Regions from separate parts of the Bradyrhizobium arachidis genome, predicted to be linked through region 1. Evidence: predicted binding sites of a transcription regulator. Region 1 holds the regulator's gene; each other region holds the start of a gene.
The links. The regulator LexA, encoded in region 1, represses DNA repair genes until DNA is damaged. The targets are predictions, from matches to a motif close to TGTTCNNNNTGTGTTCNG.
Positions count from the first base shown of each region.

Region 1 (9,709 bases):
GCTGGCCGTGGCAGCGCTGATCGTGCTCGCGGTCGCGCCGGAAGCACTTGTGCATCCGAGTTTTCAAATGTCCTTCGCCGCGACGCTGGGACTTGTTGCGCTGGTGCAGATCGGCATGCCCAATTTGTTTGCCTCGCCCGATCATTCCACGACCGCGCGGATCGCGCTGTGGGGCGGGCGCGAGATCGCGATGCTGTTCCTGGCCTCGCTGATCGCGGGGCTTGCGACCACGCCCTACGCCGCCTTCCACTTCCACCGCGTCACGCCGTTCGGCGTGCTCGCCAATCTCGGCGCCATGCCGGTGGTCTCGGCGCTGGTCATGCCGGCCGGGCTATTGAGCCTGCTTGCGGCACCGTTCGGGCTCGACGGCGTGTTCTGGTGGCTGATGGGGATCGGCATCGACTGGATGATCGCAGTCTCGCGCTGGGTGGCGGGCTTGCCAGGCGCGGTCGGCCGCATCCCGGCCTTCGGCATAGGCCCGCTGATCGCGGCGAGCCTCGGGGTCATCGTGATGGGTTTGTTGCGCACGCCGCTGCGCTGGTCCGGCGCCGTGGTGCTGCTGGCGGCGATCCTCTGGGGCCTCGCGGCGCGCCAGCCCGACATTCTGATTGCCGGGGACGGCCAGAGCGTCGCGGTGCGGGGCAGGGACGGGCGCCTGCATCTGATCAGGGCCAGCAAGGACGGTTTTCTGCTCAAGGAGTGGCTCGCCGCCGACGCCGATGCGCGCGAGGCCGGCAGTGCCGCATTGGCTGACGGCGGGTCATGCGACGAGGCCGGCTGCGTCACGCCGCTCGCCGACGGGCGGCTGGTGGCGCTGTCCCTTCGGATCGACGCGCTGGCGGATGATTGCAGTCGCGCTGCACTGGTGGTGACGGCAAGGCCCGCGCCGCCGGATTGCGCGGCGATGGTGGTCGACCGGCAGCGTCTTGCCGCACAAGGAGCGCTCGCCCTGACACATCGCGGCGACGGCTTCGCGGTCCAGGCAGTGAAGGCGAGGGGCACGGACCGTCCATGGTCGCCGGCGATCGCGAGCGAGGCTGATTTCGGGACGAGCCTTGCGCCGCAGGCGGCGACGCTCCGCAACCGGGACGCAACGCCGTCCGAGGCCGACTTGCAGGCCGATGACTGAGCAGATCGGCTACAAGTACCAGGCCAGCACGGCGTCGAGTCCCGCACCTCCGATCACCGGTAGCGCCACCATCCGGCTCAGTCCGGCTGTTTGGGCCTCGGAGCCGGAGATCGAGCCGTCATGCGCGAGATCGTCATTGAGCGCGGGCATGCCGGTGGCCCAGGCGCCGCCGATGCTGCCCTCGCTCCTGGCGATGGATTTGTTCGCATAGAGCGCGGAGAGGTCGGTCTGCGCGCCACAATCGCCGGCGTGGAAGACCAGCGCCGAACGAATCTCGTTCGGCACCCAGATCTCGAAGCGCCGCGCAATCGGCGTTGCCTGCGCGGAGAGGAATGTCAGAACCCAGGTCTTCTCAGTGCCGGCTCGGTAGGGGATGCCGACGCCGAGGTTGATCCCGACTTCGGCCGCGTCCTCCCAGCGCAGAAAGCTCTTGGCGTTGTGCAGGTCCTTGATGATCAGCGGCAGGCCCGCTTTCCAGGTGCGTCCGGGCAGGCCGAAGCCGCGCGGAAACCTGGTGTGGCGGGAGTTGAACTCGAACATGTCGGCGGTGCCATAGTAGCCGTCGACGAGCCTCATCTCGTGGGACGTATCGGCGTCGTTGTGCCAGAGCTCGATGGCGCCGACATGCGCCTCGTCGTCGCCGCAGAACAGCACCATCACCGCTTGCAGGAATTCGCCTGCAAAGACCGGCACCGCGACGCCGCAGGTGAGACCGGCTGCAAGGGCTTGGTCGGTCCGTTTGAAATAGGAGTTGGCGAATTTGGTGAGGATCACCGGGTGGCCGGACGCCCAGGCCTTGCCGGGGAGCCCCTCGTCATATCCGAAGTGCAGATCTTCGCTCACAGCCCTGAACGCGGACAGCCCTTCGCCGTAGAGGCCGCCGCCGAATTCCAGACGCATGCGCGTCCTGTCGGGCACCCAGAGTTCAACGACACGAATGAAGGTTTTCATCGAGTCCGTCCGCCGTCCCAAGCCGGAACAGCATCGGCCATTTGCCTGTGAAACGGACGTTCAAAATTCAGGCAGCGCCGCGCAAACTTCGTGCGACGGGAAGGTGGGATATCGAGAGACACAAACAACACCACGTCGCCGGCCGCGGCCGGCGATGGCGATCTCAATTCCGGGCTCCGACCTGGCGGCCGGGGATATCTGCTTCAACCGATCGGCAGACGCGGCGTTGTCGGGCGGTTCTCGGCACTGACCTGCGGCTTGTGCTCGCGCTCGCCGAGCGGCTGGGTCACGGGCAGTTGCAGCACGGTTGCCTGCTGGCCTTCGACGAGCTGAGTCACCAGGACGTATTTGCCGTCGGGGAATTCGATCGCGTCATGATGGCGATCGGGAATGTGCGGATCAATCTTGCCGAACTTGCCGACACGCGAGTTGACGGTGCGCGTCCAGATCCAGCGATTGTCGTAGCGGACGTTGTCGGCGAAGGCGAGCTCCGTTCCCGGCAGCAGGCAGACCGCGACGGTCGGATCGGCCGCGGAGGCAAAGCCGCGCGTCGAGGTGCCGCGGAACGTTGTCGTCACGATCGTCTCGCCGACCTCGGCAGGGCGCGATGCGACGGCATGCAGGCTGTAGTCACACATCGTGGGTGCTCCTCATGCGGAGATAGCAACCCGCGCCTCTGTCTTACGAGGCGCAGGCCTCTATCAGAGTGGAAGCATCATAGCGTCTGCCCGGTTATAGGCAAATCTGCGGCTCGCTGCCGCAGCGTGCGATCACATTATCTTTCCCGAATCCCCCGGGAACAAAGCCTGCTTTCGTGCATTCGGTGGGCGTATCAGTGGCCAGCCGGCGCCGACCAACCGGAGTATGGCCAGACCGGTTGTGATGGTTGCGTGAGCGCATTGCGCGCGTTGCGGACTTGCTCGCTCATGGTCGTTTCCTTGGCCGTCTCCTTACGGACATGGCGGTGCGATGGTGCGGCAACGGCTTGCGATGCTGATGCTGCGATCAGCGCCGCTGCTACTGTGCTCAGGATGATCTTGCGCATGACATCTCCTCCAACCTTCGAAAGCCGATCCGGAGCGGTGCTGCTTCGTGCGGCGTGGCGAGGATGTAGCGCTAGAGGAGGGGCCGGATAATCTGCGCGAAACCAGAAAGACTATCCAGCGGGAGCGGACAATCATCCGCTCCGATCTCTGGTCGGCGATGCCGATCGAAGCGCGCGGACAGCGCGCTTAGTACTTGCGGTATCAGTACTTCCGATAAAGCCCGATCAGCTTGCCCTGAATCTTGACCCGGTTCGGCGGCAGGATGCGCACCTCATAGGCCGCATTGGCGGGCTCGAGCGCGATCGAGGCGCCGCGGCGGCGGAAGCGTTTCAAGGTCGCTTCCTCGTCGTCGATCAGCGCCACCACGATGTCGCCGGTGTCGGCGCTCTCGTTGCGCTGGATCAGCGCCATGTCGCCGTCGAGGATGCCGGCTTCCACCATGGAATCGCCGCGCACTTCGAGCGCGTAGTGCTCGCCCGAGCCGAGCATATCGGGCGGGACGCTGATGGTGTGGCTGCGGGTCTGCAACGCCTCGATCGGCGTGCCGGCCGCGATCCGGCCCATCACCGGCACCGCGACGGGACGCTCGCCCTCGTCCGCAGGCGGGCTGGAGGTCGTGCGGACCTTGCCGAGATTGCCCTCGATGACGCTCGGCGTGAAGCCGCGGCGATTGCCGGCGGCCGCCTGCAGCTCGGGCAGCTTGATCACCTCGATGGCGCGGGCGCGGTTGGGCAGGCGGCGGATGAAGCCGCGCTCCTCGAGCGCGGTGATCAGGCGATGGATGCCTGATTTCGAGCGCAGATCGAGCGCGTCCTTCATCTCGTCGAAGGAGGGCGGTACGCCGCTTTCCTTCAGTCGCTCGCTGATGAACCGCAGGAGCTCGTACTGTTTGCGCGTTAACATCTCGACCAAAATCCCCCGGTTGATGTCGTTCGATTCCGAGACGCTGAATTCAGCGATAAGCCGCTGCATGCTCGAAACAAATCATGAACGGACACTATATGTTCGATACATGTTCCGCAACTGCTTAATTTACCGTGAACGCGACAAAGTTCGCGTCACGCGTGTGGCCAGCGCGTTCAGACCGGCAGGCGCAGCACCTCGCAAGGTGTGCCGGCTTCGGCCTTCGGCGCGAACGGCGCGCGCACGAGAAGTGCCTGTGCCGCAGCGAGATTCGCAAGCAGCGAGGAATCCTGGTGATTGACGGGAAGGGCGATCAGCGTGCCGTCGTCGCGCGTCTCCAGGCGTGCGCGCAGATAATCTTCGCGCTGGTCGTTGGCGCCGACGTCGCGGCCCAGCACCGCGCGCTCGCGGCGATGGTGAATCACGGAGCGGCCCGACAGCGCCCGAATCAGCGGCACCATGAACAGGAAGGCGCACACATAGGATGACACGGGATTGCCGGGCAGGCCGATCACGCGCATCGCCGCCAACCTTCCATGCATCATCGGCTTGCCGGGCCGCATCGCGATCTTCCAGAACGTCATCGCGGTGCCCTCGGCCTTCAGCGCCTGCTGGACCAGATCGTGGTCGCCGACCGAGGCGCCGCCGGTGGTGATCAGGATGTCGGCGCCGCTCGCGCGGGCGCGGCGTATGCCCGCGGTGGTGGCGTCCAGGGTATCGGCGGCAACACCGAGATCGACGGTATCGGCGCCCTCGCTGCGGGCGAGCGCGTGCAGGGCATAGCCGTTGGAATAGACGATCTGGCCGGGGCCAGGCGTGGTGCCCGGCATCACCAGCTCGTCGCCGGTGGCGAGAATCGCGACCTTCGGGCGGCGGTGGACGGGTAGAAACGGGTGATTCATGCCGGCGGCGAGCGCGAGGTCGCGCTCCGTCAGCCGGATGCCCTTGCGCAGCAGCACGTCGCCCTCGCTGAAATCGACGCCGGCGGGGCGGATGTGTCGTCCCGTCACGGCCGCTTCCTTGATCGTGATGCGCCTGCCGTCCGCAACCGTGTCCTCCTGGATCACGATCGCGTCTGCGCCGTCGGGAACGACGCCGCCGGTGAAGATCCGCACGGCTTCGCCGGCGCCGACCGATCCTGCAAACGGCCGCCCCGCCGCGACCTCGCCGATCACGGTAAGCTGGGAATCGATCTTGGCGGCGTCGGCCGCACGCACCGCATAGCCATCCATCGCCGACATCGCCTGCGGCGGCTGGGTGCGCCGCGCCGCGACGTCGTGGGCAAGCACGCGCTGGAAGGCCTGGTCGAGGGCGAGCATTTCTTCAGGCAGCGGCTCTGCGCCGGCAAGCACCGCGGCAAGCGCGTCAGAAACCGGCATCAGGGCCACGGGTGAAAACTCCAGCTGCGCCCGTTCGGGCAAATCGGCGGCGAGAGTTCTAGCCGAGTGCAGGCGCAGAGGCAAAAAGGCGATCACGCAGGATGATTCATCCTGCGTTGTCCGCTCTGCAGTGAAGGATAGACGTCAAGTCCGCCGCGGCATGATCCAGAAGGCGAGACAGACCGGGACGAGGATGGCCATGGCGAGGACGAGAAGGACGAGTGCCACGGCCAGCATCGGTCAACTCCCCGGCTGCTCGTCCGGACTGACGTCCGGCGCTTTGGGACTCTGATCCTTGTCGGGCAGCGGATCGGCCTGCGATTTCAGGTCGGCGGCCTTGCTGATCAGCTTGGCGGAGAGCTCAGAATCCGAGGTGGTTCTGGCGTATTTCATCAGCAGCGAGGCCTGCTTGGTGAGGTAGGTTTTGCCCAACACGACGATAAGCCTGATGTAGAATTCCCAACGGACTCATGAGTCCGGAAGCCGGTATTCGTTCCGGGAACTCCGTACAAAATTGCACAAAGTGATTGGGTTCCTCATTTTGCGCCAAATTAGGTCCAGCACCGGCGCGCCCCAGCGACGGGCCGAACCGGCCCCCAACGTCAAACCCCGAGTGCCTTCAAGGCGTTCCCGACATCGGTGGGCGAGGTCACATGCACCGCGGTCAAGCCGCGGGCGCGGGCTCCCTCGATGTTCTCGGCAAGATCGTCGAAGAATACGATCCGGTTGGCCGGCACGCCGATGGCGGCCACGACATGGTCGAAAGCCTCCGCGTCCGGCTTGCGCAGGCCGATGCTGGAGGACAGGTAGACCTCGCGGAAATGGCCGAGCAGGTCGGCATATTCCTTCGAGAAATAGTCCACGTGCGGCCGGTTGGTGTTGGAGAAGGCGTAGAGCGGCATTTGCCGCGCCGCGCGCGGCAACAGCTCGGCAATGTCCGGCATCTCGCCGGCGAAGATCGCGTTCCAGCCCTCCAGGAACTGCGCGTCGGAAATGCCGATCCCGAGTGAGGTGCGCAGCGAGGCGAAATAGTCCTCGTCGCTGATCTTGCCGACCTCGTGCAGCCGGTAGGCCTCGTCGCGCACATAGCGCGCGACGATGGCTTCGGGCTTGCAGCCGGCATGTCCCGCCCAGCAGTCGATCGCCTTGGAGAAATCGATGTCGAGCACCACGCGCCCGAGATCGAACAGAAGCGCATCGGCGCTGCCGGGAGAGAGCGAGGTCACCTGCATCCTTTCATTCAGTACCGGTAGGGGTCGTGATCGAACAGCGGGAACCCGCTGAACACGCCCGGCGCATTGGTCGCGGTCGCCGGATGCAGGCAGGACTTGCTGACCTCGGCGAAGGATGTGGCGCCCAACAGGCCGAGGCAGCGCAGCACCTCGTCCTCCAGCAGTTCCAGCATCCGCGTGACGCCGGCTTCGCCCGCCGCCGCCAGCGCCCAGCATTGCAGCCGGCCGATACCGACGAGATCGGCGCCCGCCGCTACCGCCTTGACGATGTCGGTGCCGCGGCAGAAGCCGCCGTCGACCATGATCTTGGCGCGGCCCTTCACGGCCTCGACGATCTCAGGGAGCACATGCATGGCGCCACGGCCGTGATCGAGCTGGCGCCCGCCATGGTTGGAGACGTAGATCCACTCGACGCCATGGTCGAGCGCGATCAGCGCATCCTCGGCGGTGGCGATGCCCTTGAGGATCAGGGGTATCTTGAACTTGTCCTTGATCATCTTCACGGTCCGCCACTCCAGGCCCTTCTGGTAGTCGCCCCCGGTGGCGCGCAGGCGGCTCTCGCGAACATAGCGCTTGGCGATGTCACGTTCGCGACGGCTGTAATGGGCGGTGTCCACGGTCAGGCAGAACGCGGCGTAGGCGTTCTTCTCGCTCCTGGCGACGACATCGGCGACGAAGGCATCGTCACCGCGGACATAGAGCTGGTAGAGGCGCAGCGCATCGGGGGCAGCCTCGGCGGTCTTCTCCAGACCAGGCTCCGACACCGAGCTCAGCATATGCGCCGCACCGAAGGTGCCGGCCGCGCGCGCGACGCTCGCGGCGCCATCGGGGTCAAAAATCTCGAGCGCGCCGACCGGGGCCAGCACCACCGGCAGGCGCATCCTGCGGCCAAACTGCTCGACCGAGCCGTCGACCTTGCGGACGTCACGCAGCACGCGCGGGCGGAAGGCGATCTCGTCCAGCGCCATGCGGTTGCGGCGCATCGTGGTCTCTGTCTCGGCGGCGCCGACGATGTAGTCCCAGGCATTCTGGTTGAGGTTGGCACGCGCCTTCCGGACGAATTCGTGCAGATTTTGGAACGGCTCGTTGCTGGCGCCGAGCTCGACGTTCCGTTCCGGCCGGATGCGGGGTGCTTCGTTCATTGTTATCCTCCCGAGAATTTGAAGCCTTGTCTCATCGCCTTAGCCCGTCCGGACCTGCAAAACCATCCTAAGATCGCATACCTGCGAGGCGTGGCCCATCCGACCGATTCCGCTGTGCGTGAAACGATTTCGGAACGTTGCCAAAAGTTTAGGTCTCGGGCCAAGGCTTTTTGGCGAGAGGGATTTTTGCCATGCACCCGCCAGCGTGGCAGCCCGGCCATGAAGAAACCTGAATGGTGTTGTGAGAAGCGGGCTGGATCGCCATTTGCATGGCGGCTTCCAGACCTCCAAAGAGAACCGCCAGCTAAGAAGGCCCTCCATGCGGAAATCCCTGCTGTTCCCCCTGGGCGCGCTCACCGGAGCGTGTCTGACCCTTCTGGTAGCGAGCCCCCATGGCGGCGTATGGGCGGCACGGGCGGCAGCGAGCGCGGATGATGCGTATAACCAGCTCAACCTGTTCGGCGAGGTCTTCGAGCGCGTGAAGGCGAGCTATGTCGAGAAGCCCGACAATGCCAAGCTGATCGAAGGTGCGATCACGGGCATGGTGACATCGCTCGATCCGCATTCGCGCTACATGAACGACAAGGCCTGGACCGAGATGCAGGAGACCACCTCCGGCGAGTTCGGCGGCCTCGGCATCGAGGTCACGATGGAGGAGGGCCTGGTCAAGGTCGTCTCGCCGATCGACGACACGCCGGCATCCAAGGCCGGCATAATGTCCGGCGACCTCATCGCCAAGATCGACGGCGAGGCCGTGCAGGGCATGACGCTCGAGCAGGCCGTCAACAAGATGAAGGGGCCGGTCGACACCAAGACCAAGCTCACGATCGTGCGCAAGGGCGCGGATGCGCCGCTCGATGTCGCGATCACGCGCGAGATCATCCACGTGCGCCCGGTGCGATTCCATGTCGAGAATGGCGACATCGGCTATATCCGCGTCACTTCGTTCAACGAGCAGACCACCGACGGGCTGAAGAAGGCGATCGCCGCGATCTCCAAGCAGGTCCCGCAGGAGAAGCTCGTCGGCTATGTGATGGACCTGCGCAACAACCCGGGCGGCCTGCTCGACCAGGCCGTGTCGGTATCGAGCGCCTTCCTGCAGCGTGGCGAGGTCGTCTCGACCCGCGGCCGCAATCCGGAAGAGACTCAGCGCTTCACCGCGCATGGCGGCGACCTCACCAAGGGCAAGCCGCTCGTGATCCTGGTCAATGGCGGTTCGGCTTCGGCCTCGGAGATCGTGGCCGGTGCGCTGCATGATCACAAGCGCGCGACGATCATCGGCACGCGCTCGTTCGGCAAGGGCTCGGTGCAGACCATCATCCCGCTCGGCACCGGCAACGGCGCGCTGGCGCTGACCACCGCGCGCTACTACACGCCGTCGGGCCGCTCGATCCAGGCCCAGGGCATCGCGCCCGACATCGAGATCCTCCAGGACGTGCCGGCGGAGCTGAAGGGCCGGATGGACACCATGGCGGAGTCGCAGATGCGCGGCCACCTCTCGGCTGCCGACGGCACGGAGCAGACCGGATCGCAGTCCTACGTTCCTCCGAAGGAGGAGGACGACAAGGCGCTGCACGCGGCTTACGATTTCCTCCACGGCCAGACCGCGAATGCGGTCGCCGCCAAGCCCGCGCCGAAGGCTGCGGTGCCGAACTAAACCCTACAACGTCGAGACATCGATCGCCCGGGAGTGGATACCGCTCCCGGGCGAATTCGTTTTGGGCGCCGGCTCAGCTCGGATTCATGGCTGCGAAGGTCGCCTCGTAGCGGCCGTCGCGCTCGGCCCAGCGGCGGGCGCGGTCGCGCTCGACCAGCACCTCGTCGCGAGGGTGAACCCGCAGCTCCAGCAGTTGCATCACTTCCGCGATGTAGGCGGCAAGCGGCATGGCGCGCGCGTCGCTGGCCTGCTGCGTGCCGGTGAGCTCGG
Region 1 covers NZ_CP030050.1:5,657,346-5,667,054, reverse strand. The annotation lists gene WN72_RS26495 (ComEC/Rec2 family competence protein) at 1-1,129, shown strand, start outside; gene WN72_RS26490 (GAF domain-containing protein) at 1,139-2,080, opposite strand; gene WN72_RS26485 (hypothetical protein) at 2,284-2,718, opposite strand; gene WN72_RS26480 (hypothetical protein) at 2,913-3,125, opposite strand; gene lexA (transcriptional repressor LexA) at 3,328-4,029, opposite strand; gene WN72_RS26470 (molybdopterin molybdotransferase MoeA) at 4,206-5,417, opposite strand; gene WN72_RS26465 (hypothetical protein) at 5,649-5,843, opposite strand; gene WN72_RS26460 (HAD family hydrolase) at 6,011-6,640, opposite strand; gene WN72_RS26455 (alpha-hydroxy acid oxidase) at 6,649-7,782, opposite strand; gene WN72_RS26450 (S41 family peptidase) at 8,102-9,439, shown strand; gene WN72_RS26445 (SDR family oxidoreductase) at 9,513-9,709, opposite strand, start outside.

Region 2 (9,709 bases), 2.2 Mb from region 1:
GAATCTGGTTGTCGATGGCGCGATCTCGAACCGGGTGAATTTCTAGGAAGCGGCGCGCACCTCCCTCCGCCGTCATGGCCGGGCTTGACCCGGCCATCCACGCGTCACCGCGCACTCAGAAAGACGTGGATGCCCGGGTCAAGCCCGGGCATGACGACTGAGACTGAGGCGCGCGATCGATCAACAAACTCGTCATTGCTAGCGTAGAATTTGTAGGGTGGGCAAAGCGAAGCGTGCCCACCACTTTCGCGATAAGTCCTGGAATGGTGGGCACGGCGCTTACGCGCCTTTGCCCACCCTACGACAGCTAGGCTCGCAACGACTGCCAGTTCCGTCATCCTGAGGTGCGAGGCATGGGACGCACCGCGTCCCATGGGGAGCCTCGAAGGATGCACGGCCAGGATGTTGCGGGGCCGTCGCCCTTCGAGGGCCGCTGAAGAAGCGGCCACCTCAGGGTGACGGTGATAGATTGGCCGTCGTGCCATATCTCAATGAAAATCCCGGGACGGCGGCAGGATGCGGACGTTGCGGGGGTGGCGGTGTTTTTGCGCGGGCATGTCTGCAAGCGCACGGGGGTCTTCGTTGAGCGGCTCGACCACGGTGGCGCCGGCGGGCACCGGATGCTTGCGGCTCAGGGCATCGTTGGCGAGGCCGACCAGATCGTGCGAGCGGTCGACCATGCGCTGGGCGATCAGATGCGTGACCTTTTCGGGGCTGCTCTGGATGTAGCCCTGGACCTCGATGAGGCGCGCGCCCATCACTTCTTTCCGGTACTGCTCCATGACCTTGGGCCACACCACGACATTGGCGATGCCGGTTTCGTCCTCCAGCGTCATGAACACGACGCCGCTGGCGCTGCCCGGCCGCTGCCGCACCAGCACCACGCCGGCGCAGCGGACGCGGCGCCGCTCGTTCTCATGGCTGATCTCCTTGCAGGCGACGACACGCTCGCGCGAAAACATCTCGCGCAGGAATTCCATCGGGTGGCCTTTCAGCGATAGGCGGATGGTCTGGTAATCCGCAACCACCTGCTCGCTGCGCGGCATCAGCGGCAGCGGCTTTGCGTGCTCGTCCGGCTGCTCGCGCGCGGTCGCGGCCTCGAACAGCGGCAGCGGCACGTCGTCGGGCAGCCGCCGCACCTGCCACAGCGCCTCGCGGCGGTCGAGCCCGAGCGAACGGAACGCATCGGCATCGGCGAGCAGGATCAGCGCGCGCTTGGGCAGGCCGGTGTCGCGGGCGAAGTCTTCGAGCGAGGTGAAGGGGCCGAGGTTGCGGGCGTCGATGATAAGATCGGCCCAGTCTTTCTGACGGACATGGACTTTGCCCTGCCGTTTCGCCTGCTCCCCTTTGAGGAACTCCTCATCGGGATCGAGCCAGTGGAAGCCGTCGATCTGGCGGAAGCCGAGGCGCACGGCGCAATACTTGTCCTTCGTGTTCTCCAGCGTGTTCTGCGCAAAGCTGTAGGACACGTCGATGTCGCGCACCTCGACGCCATTCTTGCGGGCATCGCCGACGATCTGCGCCGGGGCGTAAAAGCCCATCGGCTGCGAGTTCAACAGGCCACAGCAGAAGGCGTCGGGGTGGTAGTGTTTCAGCCATGACGAGATATAGACGAGCTGCGCGAAACTCGCGGCATGGCTCTCCGGAAAGCCGTAGGAGCCAAAGCCCTTGATCTGGTCAAAGCAGCTTTTGGCAAAGTTGGGATCGTAGCCGCGCGCCACCATGTTGCCGATCAGCTTCTCCTCGTATTGGCCGATGGTGCCGACATTGCGAAAGGTCGCCATCGAGCGGCGCAGGCCGTTGGCTTCCTCGGAGGTAAACTTTGCCGCCTCGATCGCGATGCGCATCGCCTGTTCCTGGAACAGCGGCACGCCCAACGTTTTGTGCAGCACATTGTAAAGCTCATCCTTGTCGCCGTGATCCGGCGACGGAGACGGATAGCTCACCTTTTCCAGACCATTCCGCCGCCGCAAATACGGGTGGACCATGTCGCCCTGGATTGGCCCCGGACGCACGATCGCGACTTCGATGACGAGATCATAAAATGTCCGCGGCTTCAGGCGCGGCAGCATGTTCATCTGGGCGCGGCTCTCGACCTGGAAGACGCCGAGCGACTCGCCGGCACACAGCATGTCGTAGACCTTGGGATCGTCCTGCGGGACGCTCGCCAGCACGTAACGCCGCCCCTTGTGGTCCGCGATCAGATCAAAACACTTCCTGATGCAGGTCAGCATGCCCAGCGCGAGCACGTCGACCTTCATCATGCTGAGCGCGTCGACGTCGTCCTTGTCCCATTCGATGAAGGTGCGGTCGTCCATCGCGGCGTTGCCGATCGGCACATAGGTATCGAGCCGGTCCTGCGTCAGCACATAGCCGCCGACATGCTGGGAGAGATGGCGCGGGAATTCGATCAGCTCGGTCGCAAGCTCGACCGCGAGGTTGATCATGGGATTTTTCGGATCGAGCCCGGCCTGTCTGACCTGCATGTCGTTGAGGCCCTTGCCCCAGCTGCCCCAGACGGTGTCGGCCAGTGCGGCGGTGACGTCCTCGGTCAGGCCCAGCGCCTTGCCGACGTCGCGGATGGCGCTGCGCGGGCGATAGTGGATGACGGTGGCGATGATCGCGGCGCGGTGGCGGCCGTAGCGGCGATAGACATATTGCATCACCTCCTCGCGCCGCGAATGCTCGAAGTCGACGTCGATGTCGGGCGGCTCCAGCCGCTCCTTGGAGATGAAGCGCTCGAACAAGAGATCGACCTTGGTCGGGTCGACCGAGGTGATGCCGAGCACGTAGCAGACGGCCGAATTCGCCGCCGACCCGCGGCCCTGGCAGAGGATGTCCTGGCTGCGCGCGTAGTGCACGATGTCGTGCACGGTGAGAAAGTAGTGTGCGTATTTCAGCTCGGCGATCAGCGCGAGCTCCTTGTTGAGCGTCGCACGCAGCTTGTCGTCGATCTTGCCGCCGAAATATTTGTCGACACCTGCCCAGGTCAGATCCTCCAGATGCCCCTGCGCGGTCTTGCCGGGCGGCACCGGCTCGTCCGGATACTGGTATTTGAGCTGGTCGAGCGTGAAGTCGATTCTGTCCGCAAAGCGCATGGTCTCCGCGATCGCCTCGGGGAAATCGCGGAACAGCCGCGACATTTCCTTTGGCGTCTTCAAGAACCGCTCGGCATTGGCTTCCAGCTTGCGCCCGATCGCCTCGATCGTGGTCTTTTCCCGGATGCAGGTCAGCACGTCCTGAAGCGGACGGCGGGCGGGATGGTGATAGAGCACCTCGTTGGTCGCGAGCAGCGGCACCTTTGCTTTTGCAGCGAGATCATCGAGCCGCGCCAGGCGGCGGCGATCGTCGCCGCGATAGACCAGGCTCGCCGCCAGCCACACGCCCTCGGCACCCCTGTCCTTCAGCTTTGCAAGAATATCCAGCGCCTGCGTTTGCTCGAAGCGATGCGGCAGCGTCAGGACCAGGAGCTGCCCTTCGGAAAATTCCAGCAGGTCAGCAAACCTGAGATGGCATTCGCCCTTCTCGATCCGCGTGATGTCGTCGTCGCCGCGCTTGCCCCGGGTGAGGAGCTGGCACAGCCGGCCATAGGCGGCGCGGTCGCGCGGGTACACGAGAATATCAGGCGTGCCGTCGATGAAGACGATGCGCGCGCCAATCAAGAGTTTCGGCTTGTGCAGCACCTTGTCATTGTCGAGCTCCTTGTAGGCACGCACCACGCCGGCGAGCGTGTTGTGATCGGCAATGCCGATCACGGGGATGCCGAGGATGCTGGCCTGATGCACATAGGCGCGCGGATCCGAGCCACCGCGCAGGAAGGAGAAATTGGTGGTGATGCCGATCTCGGCATAGGCTGATGTCGTCATGCGAAGAGCCCGTGCACATACCAGTTGGGAGAAACGGGCTCGCCGTCGCCGTCGAACACTTCCCCCTCGTAAAGACCGTCGCGAAAAATCCAGAAGCGCAGGCCCTCGGCGTCCTCGATGCGGAAATAATCCCGCGTCAGCTGCTTGCCGTCCTGCCGCCACCATTCCATGGCGATGCGCTCGGGCCCTTCCACCCGCACCACCGCATGCAGCGCGCGGCGCCAGGTGAATTGATGCGGCGGGCCGTCGGGCACGGTCGCGAACGGCACCTTGATCGGCTCGGGCTTCTCGAACAGACGCAAGGGGCGTAGCGGCGGCTCGCTCTCGGCGCGCGCCGGCCATTCGGCCTGCATGGCGGCCGCGAGATGATGCTGGGCGGGCGCGGCCAGCACCGCGCATTCGGGAATATGCGTGTCCTGCGGCAGGTGCACGACGACGCGCTTTCCCCCGATCCGCGCGGCGATGCGGTCGATCAGCGCGGCAAGCTCGTCATTGTCGTGAACATGGGCGTCGAGATCACGTTGCTCCTGCACCACGATCTCGGTACGGCTTGCCGACAGGCGCACCATGTCGAAGCCGAAGCCGGGATCGAGGGGATCGGCGAGCGCATCGAGGCGCTCGCGGAACAGGCGGTCGACAACCGCGCTTCGCGTCACCGGCCGCCCGGTCTCGACCATGATCGCGCGCACCACGCCGTCGGTGCGGAAGAACGCGGCTTCGAGGCGCCGCGCGCCCTTGCCCTGTTTCTCCATGGAGGCGATCAACGTATCGGCCAGCCGCGACAGCGTCATCGCGATCATGGTGTCGGTTGCGATCGGCTCGGCAAAGCGCTTCTCGACGATGTAGTCGGGCAGCGGCTTGCGCGGATTGATCGGCGCATCACCCTGCCCCAGCGCATGCGCGAGCAGCGTGGAGAACCGGGCACCGAACCGCGCCGTGATCTCGCTCGGCGAACGCGAGGCGACATCGCCGATGGTCTTCAGGCCGGCACGGCGCAGGCCGGTGGTGATGGCTTCGCCCGCGCCGAGCGCGGACACCGGAAACCGGTCGATCGCTACCGCCTCCCCGCCGTCGGCGACGATGATGCCGGACGTTTGCCGCGTCAGCGTGCGCGCGCAGACTGAGGTGCCGGCGATCGCCGCACTGACGGCAAAACCTTGCCGGGCAAGCGCACGGACCAGCGTCTGCAACAGCGCGGCCTCGCCGCCGAACAGATGCGCGCAGCCGGTGATGTCCAGAAACAGCCCATGCGGCGCATCGAGCGCCACCAGCGGCGTGAAGCGGTCGCACCAGTCGGCGATGTCGCTGAGCGTCTTGGCATCGGCCACGACATCGGCGTCGAACACCTTCAAGTCCGGACACATCGCCCGCGCATTGGCGAGCGGCTGACCGATGTACAGGCCGAGGCGCTCGGCAGCCTCGTCGAGCGCATGGATCACCAGCGCATTGTTCTCCTTGATGACGACGATGCTCGGGTCACCCGGCGCGCCGCCGCTCACCTGCAAAAACCGCTGGATCCGGTCGATGGGCAGGCGCGGCAGCCACAGGCTGAGAATGCGTCGACGGTTCACTGAACTGGCACTCATCACAATTCCATTCCATGATCCACCGGCCACACGGGCCATGACGATTGCGCAAGAGTTCGGCATCGAAGCGCGGCGCGCCCCAGGCACTCCATATTGGGCCCGGCGGCGAATGCGCCGCGCGCAGCATCCATCGCGTCTCGGCGGTCGAGGGCAGCGGCTGCGCCGCCATCCGCAGCATCAGCCCGGTGACGCCTGAGCCTTGCGCAGCCAGCGTCAGCTTGCGGCTCGCGACGAGATCGAACTGCCTGACATCGCCCCAGAGCTCGAGCACGACGGCGCCGAGCGCATCGCAGGCGAGCGCGTCGGCCGAAGTGCGCAGCGCGCTCTCGACATCGGCGGCGCGCACCATCACCACGCGGCGCGGATCGAGCCCGAGCTCGGCGAGCCCGCTCATCGACAGCGCGCCGGTCTCAAGTTCCGAAAAATCCTGCCGCACCCACAGCAGCGGCCGCTGCGCCGAGACGCGCCCTGCGAGGCCCATGACAAAACCCGTCGCAACTGTTCCCTGAGACCCAGCGCAAAACACCTCGTGGATCGCCGCGCGCGCGAGCCCGCCCTTCAGCACGGCGTCGGCCTCGCCATGGCCGAGCGCGACGCGGTCATACTGGTGCACGACCTCCGCCGTCTCGATGCGCTCGATCTGGTCGCGCAAGGTCGCAAGCGCGCTGATGCGTGCGCTGCTCATGCTCGCCGCTCCTTCAGAGGTGATTGCCGGTGGCTCTCAAAAAGAGAACCAGCGGCTGGCTCATTTGTTCATGATATGTTCTAATATAAAGCTAACGGCAGCCGAAGAGTCAATCGAATTGGCGCGCCAAAGATTCATGAGTGGAATCAAAGAGATTCAAGCATGGACGTACAACGCAAACTGGAAATTCTCGCGGATGCCGCCAAGTACGACGCCTCCTGCGCCTCCAGCGGGACCGAGAAGCGGGATTCCAGCGACGGCAAGGGCATGGGCTCGACCGCCCCAGGCATGGGCATCTGCCATTCCTACGCGCCGGATGGACGTTGCATCTCGCTGCTCAAGGTGCTGCTGACCAACGCCTGCAATTACAATTGCCTCTATTGCGTCAACCGCGCCTCCTCGAACGTGCCGCGCGCCCGCTTCACCATCGACGAGGTGGTCAAGCTGACGCTCGACTTCTACCGGCGCAATTACATCGAGGGCCTGTTCCTCTCCTCCGGCATCATCCGCAGCCCTGATTACACGATGGAGCAAGTGGTGAGCGTCGCGCGAAAACTGCGCGAGGAGCATCACTTCCGCGGCTACATCCATCTCAAGACGATTCCCGAGGCCGACGACGCGCTGATCGCGGAGGCCGGCAAATATGCCGACCGTCTCTCCATCAACATCGAGATGCCGCAGGAGACGAGCCTGCAGCAATTCGCGCCGGAGAAGGATGTCCGCGCGATCCGCCGCACCATGGGCCGGCTGCGGCTGAAGCTCGACGAGGCCGAGGAAGACCGCAACACAAAGACCAAAACAAAACCGCAGCGCTTCGCGCCCGCCGGACAAAGCACGCAGATGATCGTCGGCGCCGACAGCGCGAACGACCACACCATTCTCCACACCAGCGCCAATCTCTACGGCGCCTACCGGTTGCGGCGCGTCTACTACTCCGCCTTCAGCCCGATCCCGGACGCCAGCCGCGCTCTGCCTCTGGTACAGCCGCCGCTGCTGCGCGAGCACAGGCTCTACCAGGCCGACTGGCTGATGCGGTTTTACGGCTTCGACGTTGCGGAGATCGTCGACGATAGCGCGATGCTGCCGCTCGACATCGATCCAAAACTCGCTTGGGCACTGCGCCATCGCGACCGCTTCCCGCTCGACGTCAACCGCGCTAGTCGCGAGGAGTTGCTGCGCGTGCCGGGCTTCGGCACCAAGGCGGTCGAACGCATCATCGCGGCGCGTCGCACCACCACGATCCGCCTCTCCGATCTCGCGCGCCTGCACGTGCCCCGCAACAAGGCGCTGCCGTTCATCGTCCTCAGCGATCACCGCCCCTCACCGCATCGCCTCGAAGCGGCCGGACTCATCGAACGGTTCAAGCCGAAGGCAACGCAACTGGGATTTGGCTTCTGATGCAGTACATCATCCTCGACACCGAAACCGATTGCGACGGCTGGCGCAACGCCGCGCGCTCGCTCGTGCTTCATCATGTAGAGCCGACCGATGTCACCTGGGCCGTGCAGGGCGGCGAAGCCGATTTGTTCGCGCCATCCGCGCCGTCTCCGATCCTCGAGGTGAACGACGGCACCTTCAACGTGCCGGCAAAATTCGTCGAGCTCGCGAAAGCAGCAATCCTCCACCGCGATGGTGAGCGATTTGCGATCCTCTATCGCCTGCTCTGGCGCTTGAAGGACAACCACGATCTCATCGAGGTCGCGATCGATCCGGATGTCGCGCTCATCACGGCGATGGCAAGAACGGTCCATCGCGACGAGCACAAGATGCACGCCTTCGTGCGCTTCCGCGAGATCGGCCGCGAGCGAGCCGCGCATTACGTCGCCTGGTTCGAGCCGGAGCATCACATCGTCGAGCTTGCCGCGCCGTTCTTTGCAAAACGCTTTGCCGACATGCCCTGGTCGATCCTGACGCCGGACCTCTGCGCGCATTGGGACGGCCATACGCTCTCGTTCACGCCGGGCGTGAGCAAGAGCGAGGCGCCGGGCGAAGACCGGCTGGAGGAAACCTGGCGGCGCTACTACGCCAGCATCTTCAATCCGGCGCGGCTCAAGGTGAAGGCGATGCAGACGGAGATGCCGAAGAAATACTGGAGGAACCTGCCCGAGGCTTCGATCATTAAGCCCCTGATCGAGGACGCCGAGCGCATGACCGGCGCCATGATTGCCAATGCCGCAACCGATCCGCACAAGCCTCAGAAGCGGCCGGAGGCTCCGATGAAACGCAAACCTGCTGCCGACGATCTCGAAGCCCTCCGCGAGGAGGCCGCGCATTGCCGCGCCTGCCCCCTCTACAAGGACGCGACGCAGACCGTGTTCGGCGAAGGTCCGAAGTCCGCCAACATCATGCTGGTCGGCGAGCAACCCGGCGACAAGGAAGACCTCGCCGGCCATCCTTTCGTCGGACCGGCCGGGCAGATGCTCGATCGTGCGCTGGAAGAAGCCGGCGTAGATCGCAAGAAGGTCTACGTCACCAACGCGGTCAAGCACTTCAAATTCGTGCCGCGCGGCAAGATCCGCCTGCATCAGAAGCCGAACACACCTGAGATCCGGGCCTGCCGGCAATGGTACGAGCGGGAAGTTTCGGCAATCCAGCCCGACCTCATCGTCGCGATGGGCGCCACCGCCGCGCAGAGCGTGTTCGGCAAGATCACGCCGATCGGAAAGACCCGCGGCCGGCTCATAGACCTGCCCGACGGGCGCAAGGCGCTGGTGACGGTGCACCCGTCCTATCTGCTGCGGCTGCCCGATCCGGAAGCCAAAGTGCTGGAGTATCAGCGCTTTGTCGAAGACCTGAAGATCGCCGCCGGCCTGCAGAAGAAGGCCCCGCGCGCCGCCTAAATACAGGTGGGAAAGCGACTTTTGGACGCACTTGTCATCCAGCCTTCAAATCCATCGCGGACAATAGCCCTTCAAATTAGTTAAGGGGCGTCCAAAAATGACAGATGTTGCATTCGACCGTGCGGTAGGCGATCCGGCGCCTGTCCAGCCTGCTTCCCGGCCCAATCTCGACAAGGGTTTCAATCCGCTGACGATGATCCTGTTCTTCGGCATCCTCGCCGCAGGCCTGCTGTTCGTCGCCTACAGCATCTATTCCGACGTCGATGCGACCGGCACCAAGGTCACGAGCTACGTTCCCTACATCCTGCTGTTCGTCGCGCTGCTGATCGCGCTCGGCTTCGAATTCGTCAACGGCTTCCATGACACTGCCAACGCGGTGGCGACCGTGATCTACACCCACTCGCTGCCGGCCGAATTCGCGGTGATGTGGTCCGGCCTGTTCAACTTCCTCGGCGTGCTGACGTCGACCGGTGCCGTCGCGTTCGGCATCGTCTCGCTGCTGCCGGTGGAGCTGATCCTGCAGGTCGGCTCCAGCGCCGGCTTCGCGATGGTGTTCGCGCTGCTGATCGCCGCGATCCTCTGGAACCTCGGCACCTGGGCCTTCGGCCTGCCGGCCTCCTCCTCGCACACGCTGATCGGCTCGATCATCGGCGTCGGCGTCGCCAACGCGATCATGCGCGGCCGCGACGGCACCTCGGGCGTGGACTGGGGCAAGGCCACCGAAATCGGCTA
Region 2 covers NZ_CP030050.1:3,484,759-3,494,467, reverse strand. The annotation lists gene WN72_RS16085 (SDR family NAD(P)-dependent oxidoreductase) at 1-46, shown strand, start outside; gene WN72_RS16080 (error-prone DNA polymerase) at 489-3,866, opposite strand; gene WN72_RS16075 (Y-family DNA polymerase) at 3,863-5,452, opposite strand; gene WN72_RS16070 (ImuA family protein) at 5,343-6,137, opposite strand; gene WN72_RS16065 (putative DNA modification/repair radical SAM protein) at 6,300-7,535, shown strand; gene WN72_RS16060 (UdgX family uracil-DNA binding protein) at 7,535-8,977, shown strand; gene WN72_RS16055 (inorganic phosphate transporter) at 9,075-9,709, shown strand, end outside.
Region 2: WN72_RS16065 (putative DNA modification/repair radical SAM protein) is a predicted target of LexA. The motif match lies at 6,203-6,220, and genes of this name have one in related genera.

Region 3 (9,709 bases), 4.4 Mb from region 1:
GCACCTTGGCCGAACCGAGCCTGACGGCGATCTCGGGCGAATCCGCGACCTTCATCGCGGGCGGCGAATTCCCGATTCCCGCAGGCTATTCCTGCGATCCCATCACCCACGTCTGTACCACCCAGATCTCCTACAAGAAGTTCGGCATCTCGCTGAACTTCACGCCGGTCGTGCTCAGCGAAGGCCGCATCAGCCTGCGGGTCATGACCGAGGTCTCGGAGCTGTCGAACCAGCAGGCGATCACCGTGACGCAGGCGGTGTCGTCGTCCGTGAACAACTCGATCACGATCCCCTCGATCCAGACCCGCCGCGCCGAGACCACGCTGGAAATTCCCTCGGGCGGCTCGATGGCGATGGCCGGCCTGATCCAGCAGCAGACCAAGCAGGCGATCAACGGCCTGCCCGGAATCGACCAGGTGCCGATCCTCGGCGCGCTGTTCCGCAGCCAGGACTTCGTCAACAACGAGACCGAGCTGATGGTGATCGTGACGCCCTACGTGGTGCGCGCGGTCGCCCAGAAAGAATTGTCGCGGCCCGATGACGGCTTTGCACCGGCCTCGGATGCGCAGACCGCGCTGCTCGGCCGCATGAACCGCCTCTATGGCATCGCGGGCCGCCGCGTCGATCCGATCGACGGCTTCCGCGGCGATTTCGGCTTCATCATCGACTGAGACCGACGGCTTGGGGGCCGGGGCGAGACACGGGGCAGGAGGGGATAAGGCGATGACGAAGATGACAGCCGATCGACGTCGCAGCTTACGGATTGCGCTGGCGCTGACGGGGCTCTCCGTCCTGCTCGGCGCCTGCAACACCACTGGCGAAATCGTCACCCAGACGGTGCCGACCGACTACCGCCAGCGCCACCCGATCGCGGTGCAGGAAGGCAAGAAGTCGATCGTGATCTTCGTCGGCAAGGCCAGAGGCGGCCTCTCGGCCGCGCAGCACGCCGACGTCGCCGGCATCGCCCGGGACTGGGTGCGCGAAGGCACCGGCGCCGTCGTGGTCGACGTGCCCGTGGACACCGCGAATTCACGCGCCGCGGCGGCGACCTATCAGGAGATCCGCTCCGTGCTCGCCTCCGGCGGCGTGCCGTCGCGCGCCATCGTCCAGCATCGCTACCGCCCCGAGGATCCCGGACTGCTGCCGACCATCCGCCTGAGCTATTCGAAGATCACGGCCGTCGCGGGCCCCTGCGGGCTGTGGCCGGAAGACGTCGGTCCGTCCATCCTCGATCCCGGCTACAACGAGAACCATCCCTACTTCAATCTCGGCTGCGCCAGCCAGCGTAACCTCGCGGCCATGATCGACAATCCCGCCGACCTCGAGCAGCCGCGCGCGGAGACGCCGGCCTATACCGCGCGGCGCGAGATCGCCTTCGACCGTTACCGCAAGGGCTCGACGACCGCGACCACCTATCCAGAGTCCGACAGGGCCAAACTGAGCGACACAGGCAAATGACCAGCGTCCACGACGAAGAGGCGGACGATCCGCAGCACCCCGAGGAACACATTGCGCCGGTTCCTCGCATCTCCGTGCAGGCCTTTTGCGAGACCGAGCAGACGCTCCAGGCGGTGATCGCCGCCGGGCAGGACCGCCGGCTCGCCAAGGCGCATCTGACCGCCAAGAGCGGCGGCCTCGCCGCGGCGATCGAAGTCTACGATTCGATGCCGACACCGAACGTCATCGTGATCGAGTCCGACGGTACGCGCGACATCCTCGAGGGTCTCGACGATCTCGCCGGCGTCTGCGATCCCGGCACCCGCGTGGTGGTGATCGGCAATCCCAACGACACCGCGCCCTATCGCGAGCTGGTCCGCCGCGGCGTCAACGACTATGTGGTGGGACCGGTCGAGACCCTCGACGTCGTCCGCTCCATCTGCAGCCTGTTCTCGGCGTCCGAAGCCATCATCACCGGCCGCGTCATTGCCGTGGTCGGCGCCAAGGGTGGCGTCGGCGCGTCCACGGTCGCGCACAACGTCGCCTGGACCATCGCGCGCGACCTCGCGCTCGATTCCGTCGTGATCGATCTCGACCTTGCCTTCGGCACCGCCGGCCTCGACTACAACCAGGACCCGGTGCAGGGCATCGCCAATGCGGTGCTGTCGCAGGACCGCCCCGACACGGCGCTGATGGAACGCCTGCTCGCCAAATGCACCGACCGCCTCAGCCTTCTTGCTGCACCCGCCACGCTTGACCGCGTCTACGATTTCGGCGCGGAAGCCTTTGATGCGGTGTTCGACACGCTGCGCATGACCACGCCCTGCATCGTGCTCGACGTGCCCCATCAATGGTCGGGCTGGACGCGGCGCGCGCTGGTCAATGCCGACGACATCGTGATCGTGGCCGAGCCTGATCTTGCCAACCTGCGCAACACCAAGAACATGCTCAGCGTGCTCAAGGCGGCGCGGCCGAACGACCGGCCGCCGCTGTACTGCATCAACCAGGTCGGCATGCACAAGCGCGCCGAGATCGAGGTCAAGGCATTTGCCAAGACCATGGAGAGCCAGCCGCTCGCGGTGATCCCGTTCGATTCGAAACTGTTCTCGACCGCAGCCAACAACGGCCAGATGATCGCGGAGGTGTCCAGGAGTCACCGCACCACCGAGCTGTTCCAGAATATGGCGAACCGCCTCGCCGGCCGCGGCGAGGTGAAGAAGCCGAAGCGCTCGCTGCTCGGTCCGCTGCTGAAGAAGCTGAAGGGCCGGTCAAGCCGCAGCTCCGCGCCGCACCGCAAGGCGTCGTAAGCTCTCCGTCGGAGCGCTAGGTGAGTCTCATCCCATAAGGCGTCTATAGAGGCCGGCTACCTGTCCGCCCGCTGCTGCTTCTTTGCCAGCAGCTGCCGCAGCGCCGTGACCTTGGCCGCGGCCTGGTCCGGCGGCAGATCGGCCTTCACGAGGATTTCGGCCTCGGACTCGCGGCCCTGCAATCCCAGCACGAGTGCGAGATTGGCACGGACCCGCGCATCGTTCTGATTGCGCTGATAGGCGCGGCCGAGCACCTGTTCGGCCTTCGGCAGATTGTTCTGCAGCACGTAGGACAGGCCGAGATTGGACAGCACGGTCGGCTCGTCGGGCGCGATCTTCAGCGCCGCGGCGTAATATTGCTGCGCTTCCTCGTTGCGGCCGAGCTGATCGAGCGCCGCGCCCTGCGCCGACAGAATGCGCCAGTCGGGATCCTCGGGCGAATGCGCGCGGCCGAGCACGTCGAAGGCCTGCTGGAAATTGCCGTTGTCGGCGAGCGCACGGCCATAGCCGGCGAGCAGCGCCTTGTTGCTGGGATGACCGAGCACGGCCTGCTCCAGCACCGCGACCGCCTGCGCGCGCTGGCCGCTCTCGCGCAGCGCCTTGCCGTATTCCAGCGCGACGTTGGGATCACTGGGCTTGGCGCGATAGCGCTCGCGCAAGGTGTCCATGTCCGACTTCGGATCGGCCTTGCCGGCTGTCTCCGATTTGCCGCCAAGCGCGCCGGTGACGTCCTCGAGGCCGGTGGTCTGACAGCCGCCGAGGGCAAGTGCCAGGAACGCGGACAACAGATATCGCGCCGGGGGAGAGGCAACGGGCAAACGCTTGGACATACTCTGATCACTCGGCGACTGATCAGAGATGCTTTGCCTATTAACGCTAAAGTCCCGTTAAAGAGACAGTCGTTCAGACCTTAGTCGGTGAATTCGGCGCCGAATTCGCAGCCGATACGCCAGCGCAGGCGGCATTGGCGGGAATAGTCCGGCGCGAAGATGATGGTGAATTGCGGCGGCACTTCCAGAAATTCAGCCACGACCTTCACGCCGCCATCCGAGATATCCGTGATCGTGCAATCCCGCGGCAGCGAGCCCGCGCCAAAATGAATCTTGGCGAGCCGGCTGCACACCCGACGTTCGCTTCTCCGGCGATTTGCAAGCATTTGAACTGTTCACCCGTTAGACCACGGCCCATCCCGCACCTTAGAAGTAGCGAACATTCGTTGGGATGTGCTGAGCGCAGCCGCTCGCATTCGAGGCTTAGTGTCTGGCCCCCGTTTACGGCTCGTTAAGACTTGCCTCGCCCGGAAATGTTCCCGTATTGTTCTTGCGGAGTGCGCCGGGCTCTGCTACCCTCGATTGTACGAGAGGGCAGGCTGGTTCGGGCATGGTTCAGCGGGTTTCTACCGTCGCCTTTGAGGGGATCGAGGCTCGTGCGGTCGACGTGCAGGTGCAGGTCGCGCCGGGCCTGCCGGCCTTTGCCATCGTCGGCCTGCCGGACAAGGCGGTTTCGGAGGCGCGCGAACGCGTGCGCTCGGCGCTGATCGCCTCGGGGCTGGCGCTGCCGGCGCGGCGGATCATCGTCAATCTGGCGCCGGCCGACCTGCCGAAGGAAGGCAGCCATTACGACCTGCCGATCGCGCTCGGGCTGATGGCGGCGATCGGCGCGATCCCGCCGGATGCGCTGACGGGGTTTACCGTGCTGGGCGAGCTCGGTCTCGACGGCTCGATCGCGCCGGTGGCCGGCGTCCTGCCGGCCGCGATCGGCGCCAATATGCGCGAGGAAGGCTTGATCTGCCCGGCGTCTTGCGGCTCCGAAGCGGCCTGGGCGAGCCCGGACATCCAGATCATCGCCGCAAGCTCGCTGATCCAGATCGCCAACCACTTCAAGGGCACGCAGGTGCTGTCGCGTCCCTCGCCGAAGGTGCACGAGGCCGCCGCCTCCACGCTCGACCTGCGCGACATCAAGGGCCAGGAGAGCGCCAAGCGCGCGCTGGAGATCGCGGCCGCCGGCGGACACCATCTCCTGATGATCGGCGCGCCCGGCGCCGGCAAATCGATGCTGGCGGCGCGCCTGCCCTCGATCCTGCCGCCGCTGTCGCCGGGCGAATTGCTCGAGGTCTCGATGATCGCCTCCGTTGCCGGCGAGATCGAAGGCGGCGCGCTGACCGCGCGGCGGCCGTTCCGCTCGCCGCATCATTCGGCCAGCATGGCGGCGCTGACAGGCGGCGGCATGCGCGCAAAGCCCGGCGAGATCTCGCTGGCGCATCAGGGCGTGCTGTTCCTCGACGAGCTGCCGGAGTTCGATCCGCGCGTCTTGGATTCGCTGCGCCAGCCGCTGGAGAACGGAGAGGTCGCGGTGTCGCGCGCAAACCACCGCGTCACTTATCCGGCGCGCTTCATGCTGGTCGCAGCGATGAATCCGTGCCGCTGCGGCAACGCGTTCGAGCCGGGCTATGCCTGCAAGCGCGGCCGCGTCGATCGCTGCACCGGCGACTACCAGGCGCGCATCTCCGGCCCGCTGATGGACCGCATCGATTTGCGCATCGAGGTGCCCGCGGTCACCGCAGCCGATCTGATCCTGCCGCCGCCGGCGGAAGGATCCGCCGAAGTCGCCGCGCGCGTCGCGGCGGCGCGCGACATCCAGCTTGCACGCTATGCCGATGCCGGCCTGCCCAATGTCCGCACCAACGCCGAAGCGCCCGCCTCCGTGCTGGAGGACGTCGCCAAGCCCGACGCACAGGGACAGAAACTCTTGCGCGACGCTGCCGAGACCATGCGGCTATCGGCGCGCGGCTATCACCGCGTGCTGCGGGTGGCACGCACGCTCGCCGACCTCGACAATGCCGACAAGATCGGCCGGCTGCATCTCGCCGAGGCCCTGTCCTACCGCGCACTCGCGGAGGATGTGCGGCAGCTCGCCTGATCATTCTGCGCATCAACCCGGCGGTAACGAGTTTCCTTTACGCTCTGCAAACCATAAGGCCATGCGTTCTTAAGGGGACAGTTCCCGAGCGGCCTTGGTGAGTAGAGTGTCATGTTGCGTTTCAAGATCCTGGCCTCGGTTGTTCCCTTGTTGGCGGCTGCGGTGTTCGCCCGCGGCGAGATCGGATCGGTCTCGCATCCCTGCATCGCTCTCGGCGAAACCTCGGTCGAGCTGACATCGCTGTTCTGGACCGCCGGTGTCCATGTCGCCTTCACCGACGATCCCGACAAGGCAACGGTGCGGGTTCAGATCACCGATGATGCGGACGCTGCGGACTTCGCCGTCGTCGACGACGGCCTCGGGTCCGAGCCGGACTCCTGCGAGGCTACTGCGTCGAACCGCCTCGTCTCGATTGCCGCGCAGCCCGTCGATGGCGGTCCGGTGATCTATCTCTCCACCGAGGGACCGGCGGATTACCGCATCTATGTGCGCTCGCGGACGTTCTCCCAGCGCGAGGCGGCGGCGCTGATCGTCGGCGCCCGCGGCGGCCACCGCCACCTCCATGCTGCCTCGCTCTAGGTTTGAGCATGATCTTTCCGGAAAACCGCTGCACACTTTGCGCAAACGCGGCCCTTCGGGTCCGGATCATGCTCTGAGGCATTAACACCTCGTCAACCCTGTTTGGAGGCTGCCCCAAAGCCTCAAACTGTTCGCAAGGTCGGCACGACATCGTCGCACGCGCTGGCAGCGGGGTTTCGGATAAGGGTCGGTGGAGATGGATCGGATGTTCCGGATCAAGGTGCGCATGCGCCGCTTCAGGCGGCGGCATCCCCGCATCGCCTTCGCGATCCGCTCCTTCATGATCTTCTCGGCGACCTTCGGTGGCGCCTATGGTTTCGTCACCGGCAGCCGGGCCGAGAATTCCGGCTACGATCCCCACGCCTTTGCGATCGGCGCGAGCTTCCTGTTCGCGCTCGCCTGCCTCGGCCTTGCCACGCTGAGCATGCGCCTGCGCTTCGTCAACAAACGGATGCGCAAGCTCGCCGCGCATAACGAGGCGCTGATCGACCGCAATTGGGAGCTGAAGGAAGCCGAGGAGCGCGCGCGCAGCCTGTTCGAGCAGCAGGGCGATCTGATCGTGCTGCGCGACACCCAGGGCCGCATCACCTTCGCCAATGACGCCTATTGCGCGCTCGCGGGGCAGCCGCGCGGCGCGCTGGTCGGCACGCGATTTGACTTTGACGTGCTGGAGCAGGGCGACAGCGCGCGCGAGAGCAGCGGCACGCGCGTCCACGACCAGAAGATCGCAACCCCGCTCGGCGCGCGCTGGATCGCCTGGCGCGAAGGCTATGTCCGGCTCGACGCCGGCCAGCCCGCCGAATTGCAGAGCGTCGGGCGCGACGTCACCGACCGCACCGAGAGCGAACGCGCGCTGTCCGATGCGCGCGACCAGGCCGACGCCGCCAACCGCGCCAAATCGCGCTTCCTGGCGATGGCCTCGCACGAGATTCGCACGCCGCTGAACGGCATCATTGGCATGGGCGGGCTGTTGCTCGACACCACGCTGACGCCGGAGCAGACGACCTACGCCAGGGCAGTGAAGACATCGGGCGAAGCCTTGATGGCGCTGATCGAGGAGCTGCTCGACTATTCCAAGATCGAGGCCGGCAAGCTTGATCTCGAACTGCGCCCGTTCGCGCTCTCCACCCTGATCGAGGAGATCACAGAGCTGCTGGCGCCGCGCGCGCAGGCCAAGCAGCTCGAGATTGCCGCCTATGTCGACGAGCGCCTGCCGCTGGAAGTGGTCGGCGACGCCGCACGGCTGCGTCAGGTGCTGCTCAACCTCGCCGGCAACGCCATCAAGTTCACGGCAAACGGCGGGGTCGCGCTGATCGTCGAGCCCGGCATCTGGCAGAATGAGATCAGTTTTCTGGTGCGCGACACCGGCATCGGCATCGCACCCGACGCGCAGCAGCGCATCTTCCGCGAATTCGAGCAGGCCGACGCGCGCGTCGCCCGCACCTATGGCGGCACCGGGCTTGGCCTTGCCATCAGCGAGCGCATCGTCAAGCGCATGGGCGGCCGCATCACGCTGACGAGCGAGCCGGGCAAGGGGGCAACCTTCGAGGTCGCGCTGCCGCTGGCGGCATCGCCGGGCGGCGCAGGACAGACGGCGTTTCCGAACCCTGACCTTACCGGGAAGTCGATCCTGCTGGTTGCCGACGGCATCGAGGCCTCGCTGATCGCGCGGCGCCTGGAACGCTGGGGCGGCCAGACCTGCATGACGTCCGATGCCTCGGTCGCGGAAGCGCTGCTGCCGGAGCGATCCTGGCACGCAATGCTGGTCGATCGCGCGATCGGCGCAGCCATCGCCGACCGGCTTGGCGGGCTGGCGCGCGCGCATGCGGCGCAGCGGCTGGTGCTGCTGACGTCGAGCTCGCGCCACGAGAAGTTTTCGGCTGATTTCACCGGCTTCCTGGTCAAGCCCTTACGCGCCGCCTCGCTCGCCGCACGGCTCGCGCTGACGCCCGAGGTCGCCTCGCCCGACCTCGCGCCGGAGCCGCCGGCCGACTCCACCGGCGCAGCCCCGGCAAGGGGCATGTCGATCCTCGTCGCCGAGGACAATGAGATCAACGCGCTGCTGATGCGCTCGCTGCTGACAAAACTCGGTCACCGCGTCGTCATCGCCGTCCATGGCGAGGCCGCGCTGGAGTCCTGGCTCGCGGCGGCATCGGCGGGCACGCCCTATGATCTCGTGCTGATGGACATCCAGATGCCGCAGCTCGACGGCATCGAGGCGACCAAACGCATCCGCGCCCATGAGGCCGCTACCGGCGGCCAGCACACGCCGATCCTCGCGCTCACCGCCAATACGCTGGTGGAAGATCGCTACGCCTGTTTCGAGGCCGGGATGAACGGGTTTCTGATCAAGCCGCTCGATCGCGAGAAGCTGGAAGAGGCGCTGACCGGACTGGCGGCAGCGCGGCATCTGGCGGTGTAGCCACATCGAAGGTGCCGTAGGGTGGCAAAGCGAAGCGATGCCCACGCATCGTTCGACAACAGGCACAGAGCGTGGGCACGGCGCTTCGCGCCTTTGCCCACCCTACTACGGCACCGCGGCCTACGGCTACAGCACCGTCACAGCCGCCGCAGCGCCACGCTCTCCACGGTATGATCGGCGCCCTTCTTCAGGATCAGCGTCGCGCGGGGGCGGGTAGGCAAGATGTTGTCCTCGAGGTTGGCGAGGTTGGTGCGTTCCCAGATCGCGATCGCGGTCGCGGTGGCTTCCTCGTCCGACAGCAGCGCATAGCGGTTGAAGTAGGACTTTGGATTGGTGAACGCGGTGTCGCGCAGCGCCAGGAAGCGCTTGATGTACCACTGCCGCAGCGCCGCCTCGTCGGCGTCGATATAGACCGAGAAATCGAAGAAGTCGGAGACGACGGGCACCGCCTTGCCGTCGCGCGGCAGCTTGCCGGTCTGCAGCACGTTGACACCTTCGACGATCAAAATGTCGGGCTGGTCGACCTCGGCCCACTGGCCCGGCACGATGTCGTAGGTCAGATGCGAATAAACCGGCGCACGCACATGGCGGCGGCCGGACTTGATGTCGGAGAGGAAGCTCAAGAGCAGCGGCAGGTCGTAGCTCTCCGGAAAACCCTTCTTCTGCATGATGCCCTGCCGGTCGAGCACCGCGTTCGGATAGAGGAATCCGTCCGTGGTGATCAGCTCGACTTTCGGCCGCGGCGACCAGCGCGCCAGCAGCGCCTGGAGCACGCGGGCCGTGGTGGACTTTCCGACCGCGACCGAGCCGGCGACGCCGATGATATAGGGCACCTTGCGGTCGCGGATGTTGAGGAACTGGCGCTCGGCGTAATACAGCCGCTGCATCGCATCGACATAGATCGAGAGCAGGCGCGACAGCGGCAGGTAAATGTCCTCGACCTCCTGCAAGTCGAGGCGGTCGTGCAGGGAGCGCAGCCGGTCGAACTCGCCCGGCTCCAGCGTCATCGGCGTATCGTCACGCAGTCGCGCCCACTCTTCGCGCG
Region 3 covers NZ_CP030050.1:196,203-205,911, forward strand. The annotation lists gene WN72_RS00905 (type II and III secretion system protein family protein) at 1-671, shown strand, start outside; gene WN72_RS00910 (CpaD family pilus assembly protein) at 724-1,458, shown strand; gene WN72_RS00915 (CpaE/TadZ family protein) at 1,455-2,744, shown strand; gene WN72_RS00920 (tetratricopeptide repeat protein) at 2,801-3,574, opposite strand; gene WN72_RS00925 (PilZ domain-containing protein) at 3,655-3,900, opposite strand; gene WN72_RS00930 (YifB family Mg chelatase-like AAA ATPase) at 4,125-5,663, shown strand; gene WN72_RS00935 (hypothetical protein) at 5,775-6,242, shown strand; gene WN72_RS00940 (PAS domain-containing hybrid sensor histidine kinase/response regulator) at 6,439-8,664, shown strand; gene coaA (type I pantothenate kinase) at 8,802-9,709, opposite strand, start outside.
Region 3: WN72_RS00930 (YifB family Mg chelatase-like AAA ATPase) is a predicted target of LexA. The motif match lies at 4,049-4,066, and genes of this name have one in related genera.